One region of the Streptomyces europaeiscabiei genome, then DNA from elsewhere that is predicted to be linked to it. Evidence: riboswitches for the same ligand, from Rfam matches in the RefSeq annotation. Region 1 holds a riboswitch; each other region holds the start of a gene.
The links. A riboswitch is a leader RNA that binds a small molecule or an ion and turns the genes downstream of it on or off. The one in region 1 is predicted to bind cyclic di-AMP.

Region 1 (7,334 bases):
CGCCGCGCGCTGGGTCCCGTATCTGCTCTTCGGACTCATAGCCGGCGTCTTGGTGGACCGCTGGCGACGCAAGCCGATGATGGTCGCCACGGATCTCGGGAGGGCAGTACTGCTCGGTGCGATACCCGTGCTGTATGCGCTGGATCTGCTCAGCATTCCCGCGCTGTGCGCGTTCGTCTTCGCGTTCGGGGTGCTGTCTTTGCTGTTCGAGGCGGCGAACCAGTCGTATGTGCCACAGCTGGTACCGAAAGAGCTGCTCAACGCGGGGTACGCCCGTGTGCAACAGGCCGACGCGGTGGCCGGCTCGACCGGCCCTCTCATCGCCGGGGTACTGATCAAAATCATGGGCGCGCCCCTTGCCGTACTGGTGGACGCCCTCACCTATCTGCTATCCGGCCTGCTCCTCGCCTCGGTGAAGGCGCCTGCCCCCGTCCCCGATCGAGGCGCACGGCGCAGCCTGGCCAGCGAGCTGCGCGAGGGCGTGGCATGGGTCTACCGGCATCGCACGCTGACGTCCATCGCCCTGACCTCGCACGCGATGCTCCTCTTCAACAGCATGGTGAGCACGGTCTTCGTGGTCTTCGCCCTGCACGGCCTCAGGATCGGCGAATTCGGTCTGGGGGTCACCTATGCCTGCGCGAGTGTCGGCGTATTACTCGGCGGTGCGCTCTCCGGGCGCGTGGCCGGAAGACTGGACGTCGGCGCCACCCTGATCGCCTTCCGCCTGCTCGCCGCCATCGGCTGGCTGCCCCTGGTCCTGGCCGAGCGCGGACCGTGGGCGCTTGCCTCCGTGTCGCTCGCCTTCTTTCTCGTGTCCCTGGCCATCGGCATCGAAAGCCCGGTGGAGATGAGCTACCGCCAGGCGGTGACACCCGACCGGCTGCGCGGGCGGATGAACGCGACGATCCGCTCGATGAACTGGGGAATGGTAGCGGTGGGGGCACCGCTTGGCGGAGTAATCGCCGACCAGGTCAGCTATCGCTTCGCCCTGTGGATCGGACTGTCCGGGGCAGTCGTCCAGGCGCTCGCGCTGGCAGTTTCTCCTACCCGCAGGGCCCGTGCTGCCGACGAACTCGATCCCTCGACAGCTGACCCGACACGGCGCGGCGCAGCAGCTGCTGCCGAGGAGGCCAAGGACTGATCAACTCGCCATGGCGTCTTGCGCCCGGCCCGACCTGGCGTCACTCCAGCCTCATCCCGCAGAGCACGTCAATGCTCCTACCCCGCAAGCCCTCAAGTGTCGCCAGAACCCAGCTTTCACCAACACATCCACGCCACCCGGCTGCCGGCCGTCTCACCGACTTCGCGTCACGCGCAACGTAGGCGCAGAGTCAGTGAGAAAGCGCAAAGTGGCAAGGGAACCTACACGTGCCGTTACGCAGGCCGCACCACGCTGTGGATCGACGACTCCCCGTCGTAGAAGACCGACTCCTCGCGGACGTACGTCCCCGGATTCGGGGCGTGGATCATCATGCCGTTGCCGATGTAGAGGCCGACGTGGCTGATGTTGTCGTAGAAGAAGACCAGGTCACCGGGTCTGGCGTTGGCGAGGGAGACGGCGGTGCCGGAGGTGGCCTGGTCGTAGGTCGTGCGGGGGATATCGACGCCGGCGGCCTTCCAGGCGGCCTGGGCGAGGCCGGAACAGTCGTAGGAGCCGGGGCCGGTGGCGCCCCAGACGTACGGCTTGCCGATCTGCGCGCGGGCGAAGGCGAGGGCCTTGGTGGCCTTCGAGGCGTAGGTCGAGTCCTCGGCCGGGGCGACGGTCTCGGAGGTGGCGTCGGCGGACGTCTCGGCGCCGGTGGAGGTCTCCTCCTGGGTTCCCTGGGTTCCCTGGCCGCCTTGGGCTTCCTGGGTCTCCTGGGGCGCCCAGGTCGTCGGCTGTGCCGCCTGCTGCCGCGCGAGTTCCTCTGCCTTGCGGTCGGCCTCCTCCTGCTCGCGCTGTTCGAGCGCGGCGAGCCGGGCCTTCTCGCCGGCGGTGATGGTGGAGAGCAGTTCGCGGGCCTCGGCGAGCTTCGCCTGGACCTTGGCCTTTTTGGCCTTGAGGGTGTTCTGTGACTCGGTGAGCTGTTCGAGGCCGTCGCTCGCCTCCTGGCGCTGCTCCGTCGCCTCCGCCTGCTGGGTGACGTACGCGTCGACGGAGTCCTGCCGGCGGTCCGTCAACCGGTCCATCAGCTGGTTCTGGTCGAGGTGGTCCTGTGGGTCATCCGCCAGGAGCAGCGAGGCCTGGTCGGGGGCGGCCGCGCCCGTGCGGTACTGATCCGTGGCGAGCGGACCGAGATCCTCCCGCGCCTCGTTGAGTTTCTCCGTGCGCTTGGCGACGCCGTCGAGGAGGGTGTCGACCTGCTTCTTCTGCTTGGTCGTCTTCTCCTTGGCCGCGTTGTAGTTCTCGGTCGCCGAACCTGCCTGGCGGTAGAGGGCGTCGACCTTCTTCTCGACCTCCTCCAGGCTCGGCTTGGCGTCGGCCGAGGGGGCGGCGGTGGCCGTCTGGGAGAGCAGGGCCACGGAGGTGAGGGCGGCCGTGGCGAGAGCGGGGGTGCGTATGCCCGCGCGCGTTCCGGCCGGACGCGGCTTGCGGTGCGGCGCCATGGTTCGGCGTCTCCTTCCGTATTCCGCCTACCGAGTTAGCTGTCGGGTTCGGGCGCAAGCTTCGGAAGGTTTGCCCTACGACCCTTGCCGCATGCGGCGGTCGGGTCGATTCACCCCAGAGATCGGTGGGTCCCCGGCTCCGGCTGCCTCGGGAGGCGTACCGGACTCGGCGGAGGCTGTGCGGCCCGGCGACGTTCGCCGGTTGGGTCGTACGGCCCAAAGGAAAAAGCTAGCCAACTCGTGTGGCCCGTGTGAAGGTTGATGTGCGATATGCCCGATACGTTTTCGTGACCTTAGCCTCTTCGGCGCGACAGGCGGTACGCTCGATCGCTCACCGTCGCAAAGCCGTCGCGGTGGGTGGCGAATGCGGACTTTCCGGGGTGGCCTCTCGCTGTCAGTGGGGGCGCCTAGACTCGGAGAGCGATGAGCAGCCTCTTTGACGACAGCTTCCTGGCGGACCTCCAGGCCCCCCGCGGTCATGCGGAGGAACCCCCGCCGCCGCCCGAGGACGATCACGTACCGGAGCCGCTTCCGGACGATCTGTTCGGCGGGAAGTTCGACGTGCCTCCGGACCGGGACGCCTACTACCGCGACGGTGCCCCCCGCCCGGTGATCGACGCGGCGGCGCTCCTGGACGGGCTGAACGAGAACCAGCGCGCGGCCGTGGTCCACGCGGGCTCGCCCCTGCTCATCGTGGCCGGTGCCGGCTCCGGAAAGACCCGGGTGCTCACCCACCGCATCGCGCATCTGCTCGGCGAGCGGCAGGTCCACCCGGGCCAGATCCTCGCGATCACCTTCACCAACAAGGCCGCGGGCGAGATGAAGGAACGCGTCGAGCAGCTCGTGGGACCGCGCGCCAACGCTATGTGGGTCATGACCTTCCACAGCGCGTGTGTACGGATCCTGCGGCGCGAGTCGAAGAGGCTCGGCTTCACGTCCTCCTTCTCGATCTACGACGCCGCCGACAGCAAACGGCTGATGGCGCTCGTCTGCCGTGATCTGGACCTCGATCCGAAGCGCTTCCCGCCCAAGTCCTTCAGCGCCAAGATCTCGAACCTGAAGAACGAGCTGATCGACGAGGAGGACTTCGCCGCCCAGGCCGCCGACGGCTTCGAGAAGACCCTCGCCCAGGCCTACGCGCTCTACCAGTCCCGCCTCCGCGAGGCGAACGCGCTCGACTTCGACGACCTGATCATGACGACGGTCAATCTGCTGCGCGCCTTCCCGGACGTCGCCGAGCACTACCGCCGCCGCTTCCGCCACGTCCTCGTCGATGAGTACCAGGACACCAACCACGCGCAGTACTCCCTGGTCAGAGAGCTGGTCGGCACCTTTGAGCACCCCGTCGACGTACCGCCCAACGAGTGGGACGTACCCCCTGCCGAGCTCTGCGTCGTGGGTGACGCCGACCAGTCGATCTACGCCTTCCGCGGCGCGACCATCCGGAACATCCTCCAGTTCGAGGAGGACTACCCGGACGCGACGACGATCCTGCTGGAGCAGAACTACCGCTCCACCCAGACCATCCTGAGCGCGGCCAACGCGGTCATCGAGCGCAACGAGTCCCGCCGCCCCAAGAACCTGTGGACCAACGCGGGCGCGGGTGCGCAGATCACCGGCTATGTCGCCGACACCGAACACGACGAGGCCCAGTTCGTCGCCGACGAGATAGACCGACTGACGGACGCGGGCGACGCGAAGGCCGGAGACGTCGCCGTCTTCTACCGGACGAACGCCCAGTCCCGAGTCTTCGAAGAGATCTTCATCCGCGTCGGCCTGCCCTACAAGGTCGTCGGCGGCGTCCGCTTCTACGAGCGTAAGGAGGTCCGGGACGTCCTCGCGTACCTGCGCGTCCTCGCCAACCCGGAGGACTCGGTCCCGCTGCGCCGCATCCTCAACGTGCCCAAGCGAGGCATCGGTGACCGCGCCGAGGCGATGATCGACGCCCTCTCGCAGCGCGAGAAGATCAGCTTCCCGCAGGCGCTGAAGCGCGTCGACGAGGCGTACGGCATGGCGGCCCGGTCGACGAACGCGGTCAAGCGGTTCAACACGCTGATGGAGGACCTGCGGACCGTCGTCGAGTCCGGCGCCGGACCGGCGACCATCCTGGAGGCGGTCCTCGAACGCACCGGCTATCTGGCCGAGTTGCAGGCCTCGACCGACCCGCAGGACGAGACCCGCATCGAGAACCTCCAGGAACTCGCCGCCGTGGCACTGGAGTTCGAGCAGGAGGCCGGTGCCGCGGAAGGTGACGGCGAGGCGGCGGCTGCGACGCCCGTCGGGCTGCCCGCCTTCCTGGAGCGGGTGGCGCTGGTCGCCGACTCCGACCAGATCCCGGACGAGGAGGAGGACGGCTCGGGCGTCATCACGCTCATGACCCTCCACACCGCCAAGGGCCTGGAGTTCCCGGTCGTCTTCCTGACCGGCATGGAGGACGGCGTCTTCCCGCACATGCGCGCCCTCGGCCAGGCCAAGGAGTTGGAGGAGGAGCGTCGCCTCGCGTACGTCGGCATCACCCGCGCGCGCGAACGGCTGTACCTCACCCGCTCCTCGCTCCGCAGCGCCTGGGGCCAGCCCTCGTACAACCCGCCGTCCCGCTTCCTGGAGGAGATCCCGGCCACGCACCTGGAGTGGAAGCGCACAGGCGCCTCCGCACCGGTGTCCTCGGGGCCGGCCGCCGGGATCGCGTCCTCACTGTCCTCGTCCCGTTCCCGCTCCTCGGCCTCCGGCGCGTCCGGCTTCGCGACCCGCCGCAGCAACGAGAAGCCGGTGGTCTCGCTCTCCGTGGGCGACCGCGTCACCCATGACCAGTTCGGCCTCGGCACGGTCGTCGGCGTCAACGGCACGGGCGCGAACGCTGAGGCGACGATCGACTTCGGCGACACCAAGCCCAAGCGGCTTTTGCTGCGGTACGCGCCGGTGGAGAAGCTGTAGCGAGCTGTGCGCGGCGAGCGTTCCGGCCGCGGGACACGCATCGGGCCCCTGCTCGGCAGGGGCCCGGTCTTCGTTGTCCGTGTTCTTGACGGGGGCCGTCGCGGCGTCCGTTACGTCGGGTCCAGACCGTGGCTGCGCAGCCACGGCAGGGGGTCGATGGCAGAGCCGCCCGCCGGGTGGACCTCGAAGTGCAGGTGCGGGCCGGTCGAGTTGCCCGAGTTGCCGGAGTAGGCGATGGTGTCGCCGGCCTGGACGGTCGTACCGGAGGCGACCTTGTAGGTGGAGAGGTGGCAGTACCAGGTCTCGGTGCCATCCTTGGCGGTCACGATGACCATGTTGCCGTAGGCGGGGTTCCACTGCGTGCGCACGGTGCCGTCCGTCGCGGCCATCACCGCGGTGCCGTACGAGACCGGGAAGTCTATGCCGGTGTGCAGGGACATCCAGTTGACGCCGGACTGTCCGTAGTACGCGCTGAGTCCGTGCCTGGCGACCGGCAGTGCGAACTTCGGCCGCAGTCGCTCCTTGCGGGCCGCCTCGGCCGCCGCCTTCTTCTGCTCCAGCTCCTGCTGGGCTTTGAGGTCGATGCGCTCCTGCGTCCGGCTCGCCCGGTCGGCGAAGTCGTCCGCCTCGGCGGAGAGGCTCTCCAACTGGGTGTCTAGCTGGTTGTTCGCGGTGGACGGCTTCACCGCGGTGGCGTCCGACTTGATGGACGCCGTCGTCTCGGTGTCGTCCGACGTGGCGCCGACCGAGGCCGCCGCGATCCCCGCGACACCCATGACGCAGGCCGACGGAACGGCCACGGTCAACAGGGCGGAACGTTTGGCCGGAGCCTTCCGACGCGACCGCGAGGCCGTGCGGGTGGCCGCCCGACCGGGGCTCGTGCTCCCGGTGGCCACCGGGGTGACCTCCTCCTCGCCGTCGAGGAGCGCGGCGCGGTCCGCACCGTCGGTCTCGAACTCGCCGTCCGCGGGAAGGTGTTCGTCCTGGTCGTACGGGGCGATCTGCTCGAAGGTGGCCGTCGCCTGCTGGTGGAAGTCCGCGGCCTCGGCCGCCGAGAGGTCCACCACCACGGTCTGCGGATGCTCGTGGGCGTCGTACGACTCGTGGGTGCCGCCGCCGTGTTCGTACGACTCCGCGGCGGAGCCGCCGTGCTCGTCGCCGGCGGGGGTGCCGTCGCTGTTCCACTGCGTGGCGTCGAACGCGCCTGTGTCGAAGTGCTGGGTGCCGACCCACTGCTGGGTCTGGTCGGACTGCCCCGACTGGCCCGTCTCGTCGGCCTGTTCGGCCTGCAGCCAGCCGCTCGCGTCCCACTGGCCGCTCGCGTCGGGGCTCGTCGACTGCGTCGGGACCTGGGAGAGGTGTTCGTAGCCGGCCGACCAGGACGTCGTTTCGTAACTGCCCGTGTCGTACGCGGCTTGGTGCTGCGCGGCGTACGGGTCGTAGTTCAGCGTCTGGTGGCTGCCCGTCGACCACTGTGAGGCGTCGTAGGAGCCGGTGCCGGCGTCATTGCCCGGCAGGTCACCGAAGAGGGGATCGGCCGCGAAGGTGCCGGTGCCGGTGTGGGTGCCGGAGTCGAAACCGGTGGCGGGATAATCGCCGTACGTGGTGAAGTCACCATGGGTGGCTTCCTGGTGGCCGTACGACGCGTAGTGCGCCGGGTCGGCTTCGGAAGCCGGAGCCGGGGGTGTTGCGGTCCCCGACGGGTGACGATCGTTCACCAACTTCTCTTTCGCCTCGACGACAGGGGCTGGCAGAGCAGTGCGGTGACTGTACCCGGCGGTATGCGGGCGCGACAATCTTCAACGGGTTTCACG
Region 2 (7,334 bases), 4.9 Mb from region 1:
CCTTCTCGGGGAGACCGGGCCCCCGTGGCCATCAAGTCAACTTGACCCGGCCCTGAAGGACCGGGCTTGGAGGTAGTGCCCAGCTGGCTGCTGGGGTGGACTCCTCCGTCCAGACACCCCTATGGGGTGGCAGGGACGCGTGACTCACGCCCCGCATTCCACACGCTCTCGCCACGGGTGGCGATGTTGTGGGATGCGTTCCGGTCGGCGTGGGCAACGACCCCGCACCTCCGGCAGATGAAGAGCCCCTGGTCGACACGGTTTCGCTTGTCGACGTGGCCGCACTCGGCGCACGTCTGCGACGTGTACGCGGGATCGACGAAGACCAGGGGTACCCCGGCCCGCTTGGCCTTGTAGACGATGAAGTCTGCGAGCTGGGCGAAGGCCCAGGAGTGGAGTGCGACCCGTTGGGGCTTGCGGAGCCGTACCCGGTTGCGGATGCCCTTGAGTTCTTCGAGGGACAGGCCGCGTCCGGTGCGTTCAGCCTCGGTCACGATCGTCTTGGAGATGATGTGGTTCTGGTTGGCGGCGTGCCGCGCTTCTTTGCGGGCACGGGCCTTGAGCCGCCGCTTGGCGGACTTGGTGCGCTTCTTCTGGAGCTTGGCGCGCAGGGCAAGCTGTCGCTTGCGGTACCGGTTGAGTCCCCGCCCCGTGGCGAGGTAGCCGGTGGAGGCGGTGGCGATGTTCTCGATGCCGAGGTCCACGCCGATGAAGCCGTCCGGCTCGTAACTCTCGGCCTCGGGCACGTCACAGGTGGCGACGAGGTAGAACACGCCGTCGCGCTGGATCAGGTCGGATTCGCCCTGCCGGTGCGCCTGGAGCGTCTTGAGCGCGTCGGCGGAGCAGGCGAAGCGGATGTTCCTGACTCGGCCGTCCACGGTCCAGACGGACACGGTCCGCTGGTCGTGCTGCCAGCTCAGACACCGGTCGTCATACGGCTGTGCGGCTTCGGGGCGAAAGGTGACCGGCTTGGACTCAGCCCTGCGGCGGCGCTTCGAGCCCTCCTTGCCGAGGTTCCCGGCACGGATGTTGGCCTTGAGCGTGGTGTACGAGTCGCGCACCTTCTTGATGACGTGTTGCGCGGCCTGCGCTCCCAGCCCACGGGTCTTGAGTTCGGCGTAGGTGTGCTTGCGCAGCTCGTACTCACGCGGCACACCGCGCTCGAACGCCACCTGTGACACCCAGTTCGCGGCATCGTTGACCGTGCGCAGGGTGCGCTCAAGCGCGGATGCCTGCACGGCGTCCGGCATGAGTTTGACCTGCGTCACGATCTTCACGAGAGTGATCGTAGCATTGATCTATGTCACCACGCTGGGAGCCAAACCCCGATATCCGCAGGGGCCGTAGCGTCGTCTGCACCCTGCATGCGCACTTGGTCTTCACCCCCAAGTACCGGCGCGGACCGTTCACCGACGAGATCCTTCGGCGCTGCGAAGAGGTCATGCGCGACGTGTGCACCGACTTCGGCGCGGAGCTGCGGGAGTTCAACGGCGAACGCGATCACGTCCACCTGCTCGTGCATTACCCGCCCAAGGTCGCCATCTCCCGGCTCGTCGGCTCCCTCAAGGGCGTCTCCGCCCGGCGCCTGCGGCAGGAGTTCCCCGGCCACATCCGCAAGTACCTGTGGGGTGAGCACTTCTGGTCGCCGTCCTACTTCGCCGCCTCATGCGGGGGCGCCCCGCTCGCCGTCATCAAGGAGTACATCGAGAACCAGAAACGTCCCGACTGAGGCCAACAGTGCAGACCCTGCACCCGTGCACGTCAGAGCAGTGTTAAGAAGCGCTTCCTCCCGGGCGTGAACGCCCGGGGTTCCGCGCTAGATCATGCTGAACTCGCCCCACCCGCACTCCACGGCACCCCGGACCACCCCGGTCCGGGGTGCCGTCATCCCTCCCCTCCCCTCCCCATCGCCTCGTACGCCCTGTACATTCTGTACAGAAGTCACTCAGAGGAGGCGCGCCCGTGCCCGCGAACCGACCGTCGGCCCGTCAACCGTCGACCCTTCAACCATCAGCCCTTCAACCGTCGGCCCGTCATGTGCTGCCCGAGTTCACCGAGCGCACCAGCGCGGGTCACCGAACGATGGATCCGTACTCGAAGCTGCTGGAGGAACGGATCGTGTTCCTCGGGACGCAGATCGACGACACGTCGGCGAACGATGTGATGGCGCAGTTCATGTACCTCGAGTACCAGTCGCCGGACCGCGACATCGCGCTGTACATCAACTCGCCCGGCGGCTCGTTCAGCGCGATGACGGCGCTCTACGACACCATCCGGTACGTCACCTGTGACGTGGAGACCATCTGCCTGGGGCAGGCGGGGTCGGCCGCCGCGGTGCTGCTGGCGGCGGGCACACCGGGCAAGCGGTTCATGCTGCCGGGGGCACGCGTGCTGATCCACCAGCCGACGGTGGCCGACCGGATCGAGGGGCAGGCGAGCGATCTGGTGATCCACGCCGAGGAGTTGACGCGCAACCGCCGGAAGGTGGAAGAGATGCTGGTCCGGCACACGGGGCAGAGCCCGGAGCGGGTCGGCGCCGACATCGGGCGGGACAAGTTCCTCGACGCCTGGGCGGCGGTGGAGTACGGCCTGGCCGACCGGGTGATCCAGAGCCGCAAGACCTCGCGCACGCTCCCCGGCGCGAGGTGAGGCGCGGATGCTCCCACCCGAACTGCCGCCGCTGCCCGCGCTCACACGCGCCGAGGCGGAGCTGGTCGACTGTTATCTGGACGTGGTCGATCTGCTCGGGCGGATCAATCCGGCTCGGCCGGGCGACACATACCGCGGACTGCGGGCGGCGCAGGCGCTCGTCGCCAAGGCGACCGCTCTGCGCGAGGCGCTCGAACTGATGCACAGGCGCGGGGAGAGTGAGGTGCACGCCCCGACACTCGCGCGTGCCCTGCGGGTCCTCGACGGCGAGCGCCGGGCCGGCCGCGTGGCACTGCCGCCGGAACCGGAGGACTCGCCCGCCTGAACCGATCCCGGGTCGCTCGCCGTACTACTGACGGAGTGTCCGGTCCGGCCTTCGAGCCCTCCGGACGGGCTACCGCGATCGACCCATCGGCCCATACGTCGTGAGGACCTGTGAAGTTGCGCAACACGCCTGGTACATGGCCGGAACGTCACATTCCCTTGCTGGTGCGGACCTCCTCGACCACTGGGACACACTTACCGAAAACACCCTGTCCACCCGAACGGGTGAGTGGTGAGTAAGACCACAAATCCCCGGTTCCGTTGGGATTTTCGGACTTCAGTGCGCCAAGATCCCTTCCTGACGACAAGCCCCCGCCGCAGCGGCGGGGCGATCCGGGTGGACGCCGAGTCCTGCCGCCGCCCGGATGACCGGTCGACAGAAGTGCATCGGCAGGAGTGGAGGACCCAAGCACGACGGGTCGCCGGAACGGTCAAGCCATGACCGCGCCGAGCAGCCCTTGGGGTGAAGCCGCGTCAGCGGCCGGGCAACTTCGCCAGCCCGAATCCGACAGGTCATCCTTCACAGGCGGCTGACGAAGGGTTGCGCATGTCTGCGCTGAATCGTGTCCCGTCGCTGTTGACCCGGGCCGGTACGGCCTCGGCTCTCACCATCGCCGCAGTGAGCGGCAGCATCGTGGTACCGGGCGTCGCATCCGACGCCGAGGCCGCCACCGTGGCGTCGAAGGCACTCAAGGTCGCGGCTTCCAAGAAGGGCTCCCCTTACAAGTACGGCGCCACGGGCCCGGGCAGGTTCGACTGCTCAGGGCTGACGCTCTACTCGTTCAAGAAGGCGGGCAAGAAGCTGCCCCGTACTGCTCAGCAGCAGTACAACAAGACGAAGCACATCTCCGCGGGCAACCGCAAACTCGGAGACCTCGTCTTCTTCCACTCGGGATCGAGCGTGTACCACGTCGGGATCTACGCAGGGAAGGGAAAGATCTGGCACTCGCCTAAGACGGGTGACGTCGTCCGGCTGCAGAAGCTCTGGACGAAGAGCGTCTGGTACGGCCGGGTCCGCTGACTCACCGTCGGGGGCGGCGGGGCTCTCCGCCGCCCCCGACGGGCGTGTCACGGCCGGAGGTGGCTACGTTCGCCTGTGGCCGAAGAACGCTCCCACCCCGCACATAACGAGACACCCCCCGCGACGCACATGACGAGCCCCCCGTCGAACGCGCCGGCCGCAGTTTCTCCGAGCCGCTCCAGGAGTTGCGGTCACCCGGAGCGGGGTGCAGATCCTCTTCGCGTTCCTGCTCACGCCGGCCTTCACACCGCGCTTCCCGGCTCCGGACTCCGTACCTTGCGCCACCTACGTGGTGACCCTGCCGCCGACGGTCTTCACGGCGACGCCCTTCACCGCCCCGGCCGCCCCTGCGCCGCTCGCTCTTCCGGCAGAACGCCGAGCCCCGTCATCGCGCAGGCCTCCTGCCGGCCGACCACCGTCGGCCTGATCGTACTGATGCCTGCCGTCACCGGATCCGTCCTGCTCGTCGTGGACGTGACCCTCGGCCGGAAGGCCGGGATCACCGCCGGGGCCGGCAGGCTCCTCGCGCGCCTGATCCTGTGGGCCGTGCTCCCGAAGCCGGTGCGACGCCCCTCCGACCTCGACACCACGCCGACCGCGACACCACACCGACGTCGGCACCCGCCCCGGAGGAACGCGCCGTCAGGTCTCCTGTGGACCGCCTGCGGTGACCGGCTGTACGGGGGCCGTCCACGGAAGTTCGATCGCCACCGTCTTGCCGCCCTCCCGGGTGGGTCTGACGCTCAGTCTGCCGCCGAACTCGGCCGTCAGCCAGCGAATGATGACCATGCCCCGGCCGTTGTCCTGCTGGACGGCGGCCGGCAGACGTTTCGGAAAGCGTGGATGGCTGTCGGTGACACCGATGCGCAGGTGCTCGTCCCGGTCGAGCGCGAGGTCCACGGTGAAGGTGGGCGACTGCCCCAGCGTGTGCTGGACGGCGTTGGTGGCGAGTTCGGACACGATCAGGCGCACGGTGTCCGCGATGTCCGTGTCGCCCGGCAGGCCCCATTCGGCGAGCACACTGGCGACGTAGTTCCGGGCTGCGGACACCGAGGCGGGATCGCTCGGCAGAGTGACGGATGCTTCCAGGTGATCTGCCATGGCGAGGCGTCCCTTTCCCACGGGACCGGTGTCCGACAGGGAGCGGATGGTTCGACTACGGTCCCGGACTGGTGCTTCGCGCCAGACTGCCACTACCTGGGCCGTGTCGAGGGGCGATCCACCAAGATGTGCATATATCTGTCGCTCGAAGCGGTGAACCATCCGACGGCCGACCGTATTTGGGTGGGGTTTTCGTCCATCCTCTGTCGTCACCCCGACTTCGCGCGCCGGGCGGAAGGAGAAACCCATGCAGTACGGTCCGGCGGTGCGCCGCCGCAAGCTCGGTGCGGAGTTGCGCGTCCTGCGCACCCGTTCCGCGCTCACCAGTATCGAGGCGGCCCTTCGCGTGGGCTGGCACCAGTCCAAGGTGAGCCGGATCGAGACGGGCGCCAGCGGGGTGAAGCCCGCGGACGTACGCAAGCTGCTCGACGCGTACGGGGTGGACGACACCGAGTTACGGGAGCTGCTCCTGGCGTTGGCGGGCTCCGAGGACGGCGGCGGGCGGCACAACTGGTGGCACGCGTACCGGGGCGTACTGCCGCCGACGTACCGGGACTTCATCAGCCTGGAGTCGCAGGCCGGGGGGATGCGGACGCTGGAGACCTCGGTGGTGCCGGGTCTGCTGCAGATCCCCGAGTACGCGCGGGCGGTGACACGGGCCGCGGTGGAGGGGCTGGAAGACGACAAACTGGACGCGCTCGTGGAGGTGCGGCTCGCACGGCAGGAAGTTCTGCGCGGGAAGCCGCCGATGGAGCTGAGCGCCGTGCTCGACGAGAGCGTTCTCCGACGTGAGGTGGGCGGTCCCGAGATCATGGCCCGGCAGCTGGTCCGTCTGGTCGAGGCGGCGCGGCTGCCTCAGGTGCGACTGCAGGTACTCCCGTTCACTGCCGGGGCGCACATCGGCGTCACCGGACCTTTCGTAATTTTCTCATTTCCGAGCACATCCGATCTGGACGTGGTTGTTCTCGACCACTTGACGAGTAGCCTCTATCTCGAACGGAAAGAAGACCTCAAGGCGTATGTCGAGGCCTTCAACACCCTTCAGATCCACGCCCTTTCGCCCGAGGACTCGTTGGATTACATCGCCGGGCTAGCCGCCGGCGCGTAAGGAGGCACCATGTCCGCTCTGCCTCGGAACGTACCCACCAGTACCGAACTGCTCGGAGTGCGATGGCTGCGCAGCAGCCGCAGTACAGGGATGAACAACTGTGTGGAGACGGCCCGTCCCTGGTCCGGCCGCTGGGCCGGCCTGGTCGCCGTACGCGACTCGAAGAACACGGCGGGGCCCGCCCTGCTGTTCGACCCCGATGCCTGGGAGGGATTCATCACCACGCTGCGGTGACCACCACCGACAGCGTTCGTACTTCCGCTTACGGCGACGCTCGGCCGGGACGCCGACTCACGGTCGCGTATCGCCGACGATCCGCACGGCTCGGTCGATCTGCCCCTCCGTGAGATCCGCGCGGGCCGTCAACCGCAGCCGCGAGACGCCGTCGGGTACCGACGGTGGGCGGAAACAGCCGACGGCGAGACCCGCCGCCCGGCAGTCCGCCGCCCACCGGACCGCCTGATCCGGCGACGGCGCGCGTACGGACACCACGGCGGCGTCGGGCCGCACCGCTTCATGGCCCGACGCCGTCAGCCGTGTGTGCAGCTCCCTCGCCACCGCGCGAGCCCGCGCGGCCCGCTCCGGCTCGCGGCGCAGCAGCCGGAGCGCGGCGAGCGCCGCGCCGGTCGAGGACGGGGCGAGGCCCGTGTCGAAGATGAACGTGCGGGCCGCGTTGACCAGGTGGTCGATGACGTGCGCCGGGCCGAGGACGGCACCGCCCTGGCTGCCCAGCGACTTCGACAGCGTGACCGTCACGACGACGTCCGGGGCGCCCGCGAGCCCCGCCGCGTGCGGCGCGCCCCGGCCCCCGTCGCCCAGGACACCGAGCCCGTGGGCATCGTCCACGACGAGCCCGGCGCCGTACTCCCGGCAGGCGGCGGCGAGTCCGGCCAGCGGGGCGGCGTCGCCGTCCACGGAGAAGACCGTGTCGGAGACGGCGATGGCAGGTCCACGGCCGCCCGTGCCGAGCGTCTTGCGGACCGCCTCCGGGTCGGCGTGGGCCACCACCTGGGTGGTGCCCCGGGCCAGCCGGCAGCCGTCGATGAGGGAGGCGTGGTTGCCCGCGTCCGAGACGATCAGGGAGCCGTGCGGCGCGAGCGCGGTCACGGCGGCGAGATTGGCGGCATAGCC
Region 3 (7,334 bases), 1.2 Mb from region 1:
GACCGTACGGCCGTCACGGCCGGGTTCGGCCTCCTGCGGCTGGCCGGTGCGCCCTCCATGGCGTGGATGGACGTGAAGACCTCCGGTGACGTCGAGGTGCCCGTCATCGAGGCCGCCGTCGACGAGGAGCTCGCCCGGTTCGCCGCGGAGGGGCCCACGGCGGAGGAGATGGAGCGCGCCCAGGCCCAGTTGGAGCGCGAGTGGCTGGACCGGCTCGGCACGGTCTCGGGCCGAGCCGACGAACTGTGCAGGTATGCGGTCCTGTTCGGCGACCCGAAGCTCGCCCTCACCGCCGTCGACCGGGTCCTGGAGGTGACGGCCGACGAGGTCCAGGAGATCGCCAAGGCGCGCCTGAGGCCCGACAACCGCGCGGTGCTCGTGTACGAGCCCGTCGCAGGCGAAGAGGGCGCCGAAGAGGAGGCCGCCGAGGCGGAGGCCGTCGAAACCACCGACGAGAACGAGGAGTCGGCGAAGTGACCGAGCTCGCGACCATGGACTTCCACCCGCAGCCCCAGGCCGGCGACGCCAGGCCCTGGGCGTTCCCGGCGCCCGAGCGCGGCACCCTGGACAACGGTCTGACCGTGCTGCACTGCCACCGCCCCGGCCAGCAGGTCGTCGCCGTGGAGGTCATCCTCGACGCGCCCCTGGACGCCGAGCCGACCGGCCTGGACGGCGTCGCCACCATCATGACCAGGGCGTTCTCCGAGGGCACCGACAAGCACACGGCCGAGGAGTTCGCCGCCGAGCTGGAGCGCTGCGGCGCCACCCTCGACTCGCACGCCGACCACCCCTGCGTACGTCTGTCCCTCGAAGTGCCCGTGTCGCGGCTGGAGAAGGGCCTGGGGCTGCTCGCCGACGCGCTGCGGGCACCCGCGTTCGAGGACAGCGAGATCGAGCGGCTGGTGGCCAACCGGCTCGACGAGATCCCGCACGAGACCGCCAACCCGGGCCGCCGGGCCGCCAAGGAGCTCTACAGGGAGCTGTTCCCGGCCACGTCCCGCATGTCGCGGCCCCGCCAGGGCACCGAGGAGACCGTCGAGGGCATCGACTCCGCGGCCGTACGGGCCTTCTACGAGCGGCACGTACGCCCCGCGACGGCCACCGCAGTGGTCGTCGGCGACCTCGCCGGGGTCGACCTCGACACGCTGCTGGGCGAGACCCTGGGCGCCTGGACCGGCTCCGCGGCCAAGCCGAGCACCGTGCCGTCGGTGAGCGCCGACGACACCGGGCGCGTGATCATCGTGGACCGTCCCGGCTCCGTGCAGACCCAGTTGCTCATCGGCCGGGTGGGCGCCGACCGGCACGACCGTGTGTGGCCGGCCCAGGTGCTTGGCACCTACTGCCTCGGCGGCACCCTCACCTCCCGCCTGGACCGCGTCCTGCGCGAGGAGAAGGGCTACACCTACGGGGTGCGCGCGTTCGGCCAGGTGCTGCGTTCCGCGCCCGACGGCTCGGGCACGGCGATGCTCGCCATCAGCGGCTCCGTCGACACACCCAACACCGGCCCGGCGCTCGACGACCTGTGGACGGTGCTGCGCACCCTCGCCGCCGAGGGGCTGACCGACGCCGAGCGGGATGTCGCCGTGCAGAACCTCGTCGGGGTCGCCCCCCTCAAGTTCGAGACGGCCGCGGCCGTGGCGAACACGCTGGCCGACCAGGTCGAGCAACACCTGCCGGACGACTACCAGTCGACGCTGTACCGCCAACTCGCCGCCACCGGCACGGTGGAGGCCACCGCGGCCGTCGTGAGCGCCTTCCCGGTGGACCGTCTGGTGACCGTCCTCGTGGGCGACGCCGCGCAGATCGAGGAGCCGGTCAGGGCCCTCGGAATCGGTGAAGTCACCGTCGTACCGGCCGAGTAGAAACCGGACAGAAGGACACACGTCCGTGGGGCCCTGGTGACTGAAGAGTCACCAGGGCCCACGTTTGTCCGTATTGATGGCGGAGGCTGTGTGTCTGACCTGTGGCGTACTTAACAAATCCTGTGATCCGTTTGTTATTTCGAAGACGGCGCACTTAGCGTCGGTCCGGCTGTTCGTCAGAGGTTCGCCGCAGCCGCGGCACCGGACAGTCATCGCCGAATCCCCATGGCGCGAGCCCGGGGAGCCGGGGACCCACCGAAGTCCCCTGGGGTGAATCGGGTGCCCTTCGCGAGCGACGCGAAACGAGGGGCAGCCGTAGGAGACCTTCCTGCTCCGAACCCGTCAGCTAACCCGGTAGGCGAGAAGGAAGGAAAGGATCAGCCACTTCATGGCGTTCACCCGCGCCCCCGGCAAGCACCGCCGTCCCGGCCGTGTACAGCGCACGACCACGAGGAACGTGGGCGTAGCCGCTCTCACCACCACCGGTGTCATCGGCACCCTCGCCGGCCCCGCGCTCGCCGCGGAGGAGCCCGCCGTCGAGCAGACCGGCCTGAACCAGATCATCGTCCTCGGCGACACGGTCGCCGACCAGGTGGACGCCCAGGCCGTTGCCCAGCAGCAGGCCGCCGAGGTGGCGGAGGTCAAGAAGAAGGCGCAGGAGGAGGCCCGCAAGGCCGCCGCCGAGAAGGCCGAGCAGGAACGTGCCGCCGCCAAGGAGCGCGAGGAGATCAAGGCACGCGCCGCCCGCGCGGCCGAGCGCGAGCGCCTCAACACCTATGTCTCCCCCATCAGCGGCTCGTACATCTCCACCGGCTACAAGGCCGGCGGCGCCGTCTGGTCCTCCGGCAGCCACACCGGCGTCGACTTCCACGCCGCGTCCGGCACCGCCGTCCACGCGGTGGGCTCCGGCACCGTCGTCGAGGCCGGCTGGGGTGGCGCGTACGGCAACAACATCGTCATCAAGATGACCGACGGCACGTACACCCAGTACGGCCACCTGTCGTCCATCGGCGTCTCCGTCGGCCAGACGGTCACCCCCGGCCAGCAGATCGGCCTCTCCGGGGCGACCGGCAACGTCACGGGCGCGCACCTGCACTTCGAGGCCCGGACGACGGCCGAGTACGGCTCGGACATCGACCCCGCCGCGTATCTGCGCTCGCACGGCGTGAACGTCTGACGCGGCGCGCAACGCTCCCCGAAGGCCCCGGCTCACGAGCCGGGGCTTTTCGCGTTGTGACGTACCTCCTGTCCCGTACCTCCTGTCCAAAAAATATCCCTGGATTCCGGCCTGCCATCGGAAATTCCGGCCCGCTGCAATAGAGTCGCTGGAACACACGTCAATCATCGACGTTTCACGGGGATTAAGGCGGAGGTCGGTATGCGTATTCCGGCGCACTCGGTATGCACGGCGATCCGTGATGACATCGTCGCGGGTGTCTACGAGCGCGGCAGCCGTCTCACCGAGGAACTGCTCGCCCGCCGGTACGGCGTCAGCCGGGTCCCCGTGCGCGAGGCGCTGCGCACGCTGGAGGCCGAGGGCTTCGTGGTGACCCGACGGCACGCGGGCGCGTGCGTCGCCGAGCCGACCGAGCAGGAGGCCGCCGACCTGCTGGAGATGCGCATGCTGCTGGAGCCGTTGGGCGCCGCCCGTGCCGCCCAGCGCCGCACGGAGGCGCACCTCAAGGTGTTGCGAGGCCTGGTCAGGCTGGGGCAGGAGCGGGCCAGGAGGGGCACCAGCGAGGATCTGCGCTCCCTGGGCGGCTGGTTCCACGAGACGCTCGCACAGGCGTCCGGCAGCCCCGCCCTGACGTCGACACTCGCCCAGCTGCGGCACAAGATCGCCTGGATGTACGCGGTCGAGGCGCCCGCCGACCCCGTGGAGTCCTGGGCGGAGCACGGCGGCATCGTGGACGCCGTCGCGCGCGGCGACAGCGACCGGGCCCGCACCATCACGTCCCTGCACACCGAGCGCGCCACCGCCGCGCACCGGCTCCGATTTCCGGGCGGGGCCGGCGGGGCGGAGCGCCCGGACCGTGTGAGGACTTCGCAACACCCCGTAAACACGCCGAGTCTGCGGCATTAACACGGGAGCCGTATACAAAGAGGCAAGAATTCCGAGGGGTATTCTTTCTGCTGCCCACGGAACGCCGAACAGGACGAAAAATACGAAGGGCCCGCCCGATAAATCGGACGAGCCCTTCGGTGTGTGGGCGGGTGGCCTTTCAGGCCTTTTCCGTTCCGCCTACCCGGCCGCTCAGACCGTCTCGGGGAGTTCTTCGAGCCCCTCGGCCACGAGCTTCGCCAGCCGGTCGAGGGCGACGTCCGCGCCCTCGGCGTCGGAGGCGAGCACGATCTCCTCGCCGCCCTGGGCGCCGAGGCCCAGGACCGCCAGCATGGAGGCCGCGTTGACGGGGTTCCCGTCGGCCTTGGCGATCGTCACGGGGATACCGGAGGCCGTGGTGGCCCGGACGAAGATGGATGCGGGTCGGGCGTGGAGGCCCTCGGCCCAGCCGACGTTGACGCGGCGCTCAGCCATGTGATGCTGCCCTTCAGGTGTCTCGGGTGCTTCAGAGAGGTCTAGACCATGTTGTCTAGACCAGTTTCCCATATCGTGCGACGCACCGGAACGGGCCCACGGCCTGACCGCGAACCGGCTGTCGCGCTTGTGTTGTGCGTCCCCAGACTGCCCCGCGCCGTTGCCGTACGCGAGCCGTACTCTGGGGCCCATGCAGACCTCGTCGGACCGGCACGAGTACCCCGCCCACTGGGAGGCCGACGTGGTGCTGCGCGACGGCGGCACCGCACGCATCAGGCCCATCACCGTTGATGACGCCGAGCGTCTCGTCAGCTTCTACGAGCAGGTCTCGGACGAGTCGAAGTACTACCGCTTCTTCGCGCCGTACCCTCGCCTGTCCGCCAAGGACGTCCACCGCTTCACGCACCACGACTTCGTGGACCGGGTGGGGCTCGCCGCCACCGTGGGCGGCGAGTTCATCGCCACCGTACGCTACGACCGCATCGGCGCCGACGGGATGGCCGCGTCCGCCCCCGCCGACGAGGCCGAGGTCGCCTTCCTCGTCCAGGACGCCCACCAGGGCCGCGGTGTCGCCTCCGCCCTCCTCGAACACATCGCCGCCGTCGCCCGCGAACGCGACATCAGACGCTTCGCCGCCGAGGTACTCCCCGCCAACAGCAAGATGATCAAGGTGTTCACCGACGCCGGGTATCAGCAGAAGCGCAGCTTCGAGGACGGTGTCGTCCGCCTGGAGTTCGGCCTGGAGCCCACCGACCGCTCCGTCGCCGTGCAGCGCGCGCGGGAGCAGCGGGCCGAGGCCAGATCCGTCCAGCGGCTGCTCGCCCCCGGCTCGGTCGCCGTCATCGGCGCCGGGCGCACGCCGGGCGGAGTGGGCCGCAGTGTCCTCGCCAACCTGCTGGACGCCGGCTTCACCGGGCGGCTGTACGCGGTGAACAAGGCCCTCCGGGACGACGAGAAGGAACTCGGCGGGGTGCTCGCACACCGGTCGGTCACCGCCATCGAGGGGTCCGTGGACCTCGCGGTCGTCGCCGTTCCCGCCGCCCACGTCCCCGAGGTCGTCGCCGAGTGCGGAGCGCACGGCGTGCAGGGGCTCGTGGTCGTCTCCGCCGGGTACGCCGAGAGCGGTCCCCAGGGGCGCGAGCGCCAGCGCGAACTGGTGCGCCAGGCGCGCACCTACGGCATGCGCATCATCGGGCCGAACGCCTTCGGGATCATCAACACCGCTCCCGACGTACGGCTCAACGCCTCGCTCGCTCCCGAGACACCGCGCTCCGGTCGCATCGGTCTCTTCGCCCAGTCCGGCGCCATCGGGATCGCGCTGCTGTCCCGGCTGCACCGGCGCGGGGGAGGGGTCACCGGCGTCACGGGCGTCTCCACCTTCGTGTCGTCCGGCAACCGCGCGGACGTGTCCGGGAACGACGTCCTCCAGTACTGGTACGAGGACCCGGACACCGATGTCGTCCTCATGTATCTGGAGTCCATCGGCAACCCGCGCAAGTTCACCCGCCTCGCCCGGCGCACGGCGGCGGTCAAGCCGCTCGTGGTGGTGCAGGGGGCGCGCCACGGTTCCGCGCCCCAGGGGCATGCCGTACGCGCCACCATGCTGCCCCACACCACCGTGTCGGCGTTGCTGCGGCAGGCCGGGGTGATCCGGGTCGACACGATCACGGAACTGGTCGACGCGGGACTGCTCCTGGCCCGGCAGCCGCTGCCGGCGGGGCCGCGGGTGGCGATCCTGGGCAACTCCGAGTCGCTGGGGATGCTCACCTACGACGCCTGTCTCTCCGAGGGGCTGCGGCCGCTGCCCCCGCTGGACCTGACGACCGGGGCCTCGGCGCGGGACTTCCACGCGGCGTTGTCGCGGGCGCTGGCCGACGACTCGTGCGACGCGGTGGTGGTGACGGCCATACCGGCACTCGGGGAGACGTCGCCCGGGGACGCGGCCCTGGCCGAGGCACTGCGGTCGGCGGTGGCTGCGAACCCGTCGAAGCCGGTGCTTGTCGTGCACGTCGAGCTGGGTGGGCTGGCGGAGGCGTTGTCGGCTGCGGCGAGCACCGCACCACGGGGCGGTGAGAAGGCCCTCGGAGCTGCGGGCGGTGCCCGGCTTCCCCTGCTCCCGGCTTCGCCCGAGCCGGGGGATCCGCGTCGCCCCGCGGAAGGAGGACTGCCCGGCGAAGTGCGTCAGACGTCGGAACCCGCCGCCGAGGAGCACCTCATCCCCGCCTATCCCGCTGCCGAGCGGGCCGTCCGCGCGCTCTCCGAAGCCGTGAACCTCGCCCAGTGGCGGCGGGAGGCGGCGGACCCGGGGCGGGTGCCCGCGTACGAGGACATCGACGAGAAGGGTGCGGCCGAGCAGATCGACACGTCGCTGGCAGACGGTGAGGGGCTCACGCTCGGCGCGCAGGAGGCGGGCGCGCTGCTCGCGCGGTACGGCATCCGCCTACGGCAGGCGCGGCCCGCCCCCACGCCCGAGGAGGCGGCGCGAGCGGCCGAGGACATCGGTTACCCCGTCGCGCTCAAGACGACCGCCCCGCACCTGCGGCACCGGGCCGACCTGGGCGGCGTACGGCTCGACCTGGCGGACGAGGAGCAACTGCGGCGGGCGTACGCGGAGTTGACGGAGCTGTTCGGGAGGCCCGAGGAGCTGCGGCCGGTCGTCCAGGGCATGGCCCCGCGCGGGGTCGACACGATCGTACGGTCGGTGGTGGACCCGGCGGCCGGAGCCGTGCTCTCGTTCGGGCTCGCCGGGCCCGCGTCGCAGCTGCTCGGCGACATGGCGCACCGCCTGATTCCGGCCACCGAGCGGGACGCGGCCTCGCTGGTCCGGTCGATCCGGACGGCGCCCCTCCTCTTCGGCTGGCGGGGCTCCGCCCCCGTCGACACGGACGCGCTGGAGGAGCTGCTGCTGCGGGTCTCCCGGCTGGTCGACGATCATC

Region 2: linked by a shared signal. The riboswitch ahead of OG858_RS06760 (C40 family peptidase) and the one ahead of OG858_RS28620 (C40 family peptidase) in region 1 are both predicted to bind cyclic di-AMP.
Region 3: linked by a shared signal. The riboswitch ahead of OG858_RS33855 (M23 family metallopeptidase) and the one ahead of OG858_RS28620 (C40 family peptidase) in region 1 are both predicted to bind cyclic di-AMP.

Annotation. Positions count from the first base shown of each region.
Region 1 covers NZ_CP107841.1:6,517,739-6,525,072, forward strand. The annotation lists gene OG858_RS28615 (MFS transporter) at 1-1,141, shown strand, start outside; gene OG858_RS28620 (C40 family peptidase) at 1,375-2,586, opposite strand; cyclic di-AMP (ydaO/yuaA leader) riboswitch at 2,596-2,768, opposite strand; gene pcrA (DNA helicase PcrA) at 3,010-5,520, shown strand; gene OG858_RS28630 (M23 family metallopeptidase) at 5,631-7,238, opposite strand.
Region 2 covers NZ_CP107841.1:1,614,919-1,622,252, forward strand. The annotation lists gene OG858_RS06740 (RNA-guided endonuclease InsQ/TnpB family protein) at 120-1,250, opposite strand; gene tnpA (IS200/IS605 family transposase) at 1,301-1,729, shown strand; gene OG858_RS06750 (ATP-dependent Clp protease proteolytic subunit) at 1,963-2,649, shown strand; gene OG858_RS06755 (hypothetical protein) at 2,657-2,974, shown strand; cyclic di-AMP (ydaO/yuaA leader) riboswitch at 3,347-3,517, shown strand; gene OG858_RS06760 (C40 family peptidase) at 3,521-3,994, shown strand; gene OG858_RS06765 (DUF6328 family protein) at 4,200-4,421, shown strand; partial or broken gene OG858_RS06770 (DUF6328 family protein) at 4,430-4,489, shown strand; gene OG858_RS06775 (ATP-binding protein) at 4,637-5,095, opposite strand; gene OG858_RS06780 (helix-turn-helix domain-containing protein) at 5,343-6,203, shown strand; gene OG858_RS06785 (DUF397 domain-containing protein) at 6,213-6,437, shown strand; gene OG858_RS06790 (8-amino-7-oxononanoate synthase) at 6,495-7,334, opposite strand, start outside.
Region 3 covers NZ_CP107841.1:7,756,191-7,763,524, forward strand. The annotation lists gene OG858_RS33845 (M16 family metallopeptidase) at 1-477, shown strand, start outside; gene OG858_RS33850 (M16 family metallopeptidase) at 474-1,862, shown strand; cyclic di-AMP (ydaO/yuaA leader) riboswitch at 2,066-2,237, shown strand; gene OG858_RS33855 (M23 family metallopeptidase) at 2,251-3,039, shown strand; gene OG858_RS33860 (GntR family transcriptional regulator) at 3,241-3,945, shown strand; gene OG858_RS33865 (HPr family phosphocarrier protein) at 4,117-4,398, opposite strand; gene OG858_RS33870 (bifunctional acetate--CoA ligase family protein/GNAT family N-acetyltransferase) at 4,589-7,334, shown strand, end outside.